2 linked regions of the Arcticibacter tournemirensis genome follow. The protein of the gene in region 2 interacts with the protein of the main gene of each other region in a pairwise test. Links are inferred from orthologs where the notes say so. Each region holds a gene or a part of one and is shown on either strand. Other genes may lie near its edges.

The links.
Region 1: the proteins of BDE36_RS02965 (region 2) and BDE36_RS13470 interact in binary tests that used the Escherichia coli proteins (3 or more experiments, as listed by UniProt). The link is inferred for Arcticibacter tournemirensis from one-to-one orthologs.

The regions. Positions count from the first base shown.
Region 1 is NZ_VFPL01000001.1:3,188,529-3,191,430, reverse strand. What follows is about bases 76-2,899. They hold BDE36_RS13470 (citrate synthase), read right to left. Parts: upstream 2,221-2,899; coding sequence 931-2,220; downstream 76-930. Other genes in these bases: BDE36_RS13465 (response regulator), read left to right, coding at 2,601-2,899; BDE36_RS13475 (NupC/NupG family nucleoside CNT transporter), read left to right, coding at 76-777. In the rest of the region: more of BDE36_RS13475, read left to right, coding at 1-75; more of BDE36_RS13465, read left to right, coding at 2,900-2,902.
Region 2 is NZ_VFPL01000001.1:689,904-692,972, reverse strand. The notes cover bases 79-3,069. They hold BDE36_RS02965 (diacylglycerol/lipid kinase family protein), read right to left. Parts: upstream 2,015-3,069; coding sequence 1,142-2,014; downstream 79-1,141. Other genes in these bases: metK (methionine adenosyltransferase), read left to right, coding at 2,791-3,069; BDE36_RS02970 (translation initiation factor), read right to left, coding at 793-1,137; BDE36_RS02975 (MotA/TolQ/ExbB proton channel family protein), read right to left, coding at 79-498. In the rest of the region: more of BDE36_RS02975, read right to left, coding at 1-78. UniProt on the Escherichia coli protein: In vitro phosphorylates phosphatidylglycerol but not diacylglycerol; the in vivo substrate is unknown.

The DNA.
Region 1 (2,902 bases), 2.5 Mb from region 2 along the record:
CTTAAAGGAATGACCATGTCGGAGCTGCTGGCATCAATGACAGGTAGTATGGCCTGTATAGCAGGAGGAGTAATGGCTGTCTATATTTCACTTGGAGTACCAGCAGAATACCTCCTGGCAGCCAGTATTATGGCAGCGCCGGCAGCTTTAGTGATATCAAAAATAGTCTGGCCCGAGACCCAGGTGTCAGAAACGAAGGGCCAGGTTTCTTTAGAAATCAAAAAGACGAGTGCAAATCTCGTCGACTCCATTTCTCACGGAGCCAGTGACGGCTTAAAAGTCGGTTTAAATGTAATTGCTATGCTTATTGGGTTCATTGCCATCATTGCTCTGATAGACTACGTCCTGGGTTGGGTGGGTATGGGGCTCGGTAATATAGGAGTGTCTCTTTCCTATATAGGCATTGACGTTCATACTTTAAATCTCAAGCAGATACTGGGCGCATTTTTCTCGATTTTTGCATGGGCAATGGGCGTGCCCGGAAAAGATATTCAAACTGCAGGCTCCCTGATGGGCACAAAAATGGTGATCAACGAATTTGTAGCTTACCTCGACCTGGCAAAAGTGAAAGGCGTAATAGATCCCAAAACCCTCATCATAACCAGCTTTGCGTTATGCGGATTTGCTAATTTCAGCTCTATCGCCATTCAGGTTGGCGGCATCGGCGAACTCGCACCCGAACGCCGTACTGATCTTGCACGGCTTGGAGTCAAAGCACTCATCTGCGGAACCCTGGCCTCTTATCTTTCTGCAACTATAGCAGGCATTCTTTTGTAAGTTGAAAGCTGAAAGTTCAAAATGGAAAGTGAAAAGTCATACGTTTTAAGTTAACGATACGACTAAACTTCTTTAAATAAAAAAGCTGCGACGACATCGCAGCTTTTTTTACTTATTACATTAAACTTTCAACCTTCAACTCTCCACTGCGCCTTACCCTCTCTGGGATATCTCTACATATTCCCGTCTGGTTTCGCCGGTATAAATCTGCCTTGGACGGCCTATAGGCTCTTTGTTGTCTCTCAATTCAAGCCACTGGGAAATCCATCCCGGTAAACGGCCAAGGGCGAACAAAACTGTAAACATTTCTGTCGGGAACCCGAGTGCCCTGTAAATAATTCCAGAATAAAAATCGACGTTAGGATAAAGTTTGCGTTCCACAAAATAAGGATCGTGGAGTGCTGCTTCTTCAAGCTTTTTAGCTATTTCCAGAATAGGGTCGTTAATTCCGAGTTTCTCAAGAACATTATCACATGCCCGCTTAATGATCTTTGCACGGGGATCAAAGTTCTTATACACCCTGTGACCAAAACCCATTAGCCTGAAATCATCATCTTTATCTTTGGCTTTGTTAATCCATTTTTCTGTATCACCCCCATCATTCTTTATTCGCTCAAGCATTTCTATTACCGCCTGGTTGGCACCGCCATGCAGAGGTCCCCATAACGCAGAAATACCGGCTGAGACAGAAGCATACAGGTTACTGCCCGAAGATCCCACCATTCTAACGGTAGATGTAGAACAGTTTTGCTCGTGATCAGCATGCAGAATAAGAAGTTTATCAAGGGCATCTATCACTACCGGGTCAATAATAACTTCCTCCGTCAAGCGGCCAAAGGTCATGTGCATAAAGTTATTGACATATTTAAGCTTATGCTGAGGATAGATAAACGGCGCACCCAATGACCCCTTATAGATCCAGGAAACGATGGTGGGCATTTTAGCAAGCAGTTTTATCACCGCAAGATTAGTCTCTTCTTTTGTCGGATTCGGGTTAAGACTCTCAGGTGAAAATGCCGAGAGAGAGCTAACCAGTGAGCACAACTGACCCATTGGATGAGCATTATGAGGAAATGCATCGAAGAATTTCTTCATGTCCTCATGTAAAAGTGTCTGATGGCTGATCTTGTATTGAAAATCGTCAATCTGAGCCTGGGTAGGAAGCTCTCCGTAGATCAACAAATAAGCTACTTCAATAAAAGAAGCCTTTTCCGCAAGTTGCTCAATAGGATAACCCCTGTATTTTAATATACCTTGTTCCCCGTCAAGAAAGGTTATGGAACTGGTAGTGGCGCCAGTGTTTTTAAATCCAGTATCAAGTGTTATGTAACCACTTTGATCGCGAAGCTTAGAAATATCTATTGCTTTTTCATTTTCAGTACCAGTAATTACCGGAAGTTCATACGTTTTATCACCAAGAGTTAAAGAAGCTGTTTCTGACATATAATTTGGATGTTGTAACACAAAATTAAATAAATCTACCTTTCCCATCGCCTATTTTCAGCAGAGTATTGTAATTTTTTTGCAACGACTACTTCTGACTTTAGCGGAGAGTGGTTAATCGATTCTGAATAATTCCACTATTTATTAGGCCTGATAAGAATCAATATTTAGTAAAAGTAAAATTTTATTTTAAATATTTTAACAAATCGTAAGATTTATCGCAAAGTTTATAACAAAAACCAAAAAGTTGCCAACTGGTAGCTCTTTGAAGTATGTTTATAAATATTTACATTAGTAGAACTTTGCAACTTTATTTCCGTATACTGTCGAACACAAACGGTAATCTTGGAAACTGTCAAATTGAGGGGTAATGCTAACAAATGAAAAAGCAAATATTAGTAGTAGATGACGAAATCAGTATTCTAAAGCTCTTAAACTTTGTGCTTTCAAAGGATTATGAACTTATAATAAAAAATAGCGGTGTTGAAGCGATTGACTGGCTGGACCAGGGGAATGACCCCGATCTGATAATATCCGACCTTCAGATGCCGTATTTCGACGGAAGTTCGTTTGTGAGGAATTTAAAAATTAGCGGATATTACAGAGATACACCGGTTATTCTTTTGTCGGGGGCTGAAAACCTCGAAGAGAAGATAAATCAAATGCAGATTAAAGTGGAGAG
Region 2 (3,069 bases):
TTCGATGTCTTTCTGGATAGCTAAAGCTGCCTGATCGTTATCAAGAGTACCTTCAGCTTCTACCTCACGGTATTTTTTCAAACCTGATTTAATAACGTTTGCTACAGAACCTTTTTGTTTATCGCATTCAGCCATTGCTGCTTCGATATTTCCTGCAGTTAATAAAGTTTGAACCTTTTTTACAAAAACTTCAACGTTACCTTTCCCTGCGGCTTTATTAATAACAAAGAAACGTTCAATAGAAAATACAATTACCATCAGGAACATACCCATCAGCATAGGTACGATCACTCCCCCTTTATAAACCATTCCGAAATAATTTCCTACAAGCGGGTGTCCGTTTTCAGGATCGCCACCTTCAAAATTGGCGGGATTTCCCATTACATACTTCCATAAAAGGATGCCAATAACAAGACAGATAACGATCGTTAAGCTTGCAAAAATGTTAGAACCAGAGCTTTCTTTCTTCGCAGTTGTTGGTGTTGGTGCGGTTGCCATTTTTTTTAGAATTTAGTTTTTAGTTTTTAATTTAAATATAATAGTTGCTACTTACTTGCAATTATACAATAACAAAATTAGAGTTTTCAAATAAATAAAAATGTGATCCTAATTACATTTCCATTATTCCTATCAGCAGCATCCCGGTTAGGAAATAACGTTCTTCAAAAAAACTGTCTTTTGATTGTAACAATTTTCTGCAATAAAAATCATTTTTTTTTTCAATTGCAAATCTCGGATAAAAAAGAGCCTCAATCGTCTTAATAAACTTCATATTAATCTGTTTTTAGGTTTTTAGCCTCCGGATTTCTTTACTTTATAGCCTTCAGATTTCAGAGTTTCAACAATTTTATCGCGAAAATCACCCTGTACAATAATTTCTCCGTTCTTTGCAGAACCGCCCGTTCCGCATTTCTGCTTCAATCTTTTTCCCAGAATTTCAAGATCATCGGCAGTGCCAACAAAACCCGTTATCAGAGTTACCGCCTTACCACCTCTCTGTTTTTTGTCTAATTGCACACGCAGATCCTGTTTTGACGGAGCTAATGTTTCCTGTTCAGCAGGTTCTTCGAATTGAAATTGAAAATCGGGGTCTGTTGAATATACAACACCGGCAATATTCTTGTTCTTTTTCGACATGCAGCTAATATAACACAGAAAGCGAAGAAGGTTTTACTGAAATAGAAATTTCTTTCCCAGCTTCTCCAGGCTCTCCATCTAAATGAATTCTTGTATGATCGTATGATACAATACGTATATTTCTGCCTTTTATTATTTCGAGGTACTTCGAATATTGAGATGTTTTTGTAAACATCCTTAAAACTACCGCTGGAAAAAGAGCAAGGGGGAAAGGCTTGACTATGCAAACATCTAATATTCCGTCATTTAACAAGGCAGTGGGCGATATAAATGCATTATTGCCATATTGCGGCGAGTTGGCTATACTAATCATAAATGCTGTCCTGTCGTAATTCTTGCCGTCTACTTCTATCCTGTAGGAGCCAGATTTGTACTTCACTATCTCAGAAAAAGCAGTCTTAACATATCCAAGAAAACCTCTCGATGTCATATTCGAGAATTTATGACTGATATGGGCATCAAAACCTATCCCTGCCATATTAAAGAAATATGATCCATTTAATATACCTGTGTCGATGGGACTTGCCCTCAATAGATTGACCCTCTCGATTGCTTTCCGGTGGTTTAACGGGATATTGAGAGATAACGCAAGGCCATTTCCAGACCCACATGGAATAATGCCCATCGCAGAACGGCTACCCTGAACAGCCGATGCGATCTCGTTAACAGTACCATCGCCACCTACTGCAATAATAAAATCGGTACCTTCTTCCACTGCTTTTAAGGCAAGCTCATATGCATGGCCAGAACGGGCGGTGAAAACAAATCGCGGCGTAAATTTATCTTTGTCGAGATATCTTTCTGCGACTGAGGGAAAATGCTTTTTATCCTTCCCTCCTGATATAGGGTTTATTATAAATAAAATACTTTTTTTCAATGAGCCAGCTTTTTCAAAATCGGTGCTAAAAATAGCCTTTAATTAAATGCTATTCAAATAATACCTAAGAAGCAGCCTTTAATGCATCAGAGCAGCTTTCATAGGTACCTCCTCTGCCCTCTTAATTCCTCTCATCTACGATTAGCGGCTAAGAAAGCTGACCAGGAAAAATGCCCCCATTTTGGCACACTTATCACTCCAATCTCTTAAAAGTTCCTGACCAGTCCCTGACCAGTCCCTGATCTCGTCAGCATCTCATTAGACTCTTGTCAGTATCATGTCAGACTCTCGTCAGACTTTAGTCTGACATGATGCTGAGGAGATGCTGACATGATGCTGACGAGATCAGGGACTGGTTAGGCACTGGTATGGCATTCATATGGGTTTGTACCTACTTCTTCTTCTCTTTTGTATCATACGTATATCCTTCATTTATAGTCCCGATTTCAACATTAACAAACGACCAGCGTTCCTTCTTTTACGGCACTTCTATGTATTGAGCAGCTTGTTGTTACTGGTGGCATGCTACGACGTTATAATAAGGAATTGTTTGTCTGTTGAATTTTCTTTCCGGATGCTCAGCGGGCCTTATACTCATTTCTTAAAATATAAAAAATCTTGTACCTTCGTGCTGCAAAGTGGACTGATTTGCTGTGTTCATATTAAAAGGGAACAAGATTGCAACCACGTAAAAAAAAGGCTAATACATGCTCATTTTTTACATCTGCTGCAAGTGCCGGTCTCTCCTCTTTTGCATAAACTCAAAAATCTTTTTTATGCCATATTTATTCACATCAGAATCGGTTTCTGAAGGACATCCTGACAAGGTCGCAGATCAGATTTCCGATGCTTTAATTGATAATTTCCTCGCATGGGACCCTGATTCGAAGGTGGCATGCGAGACGCTTGTAACTACCGGACAGGTTGTTCTGGCGGGTGAAGTAAAATCAAATACGTATCTCGATGTACAAAAGATCACCAGAGATGTAATACGCAAGATCGGCTATACGAAATCGGAGTATATGTTTGAAGCAAACTCCTGCGGTATCCTTTCG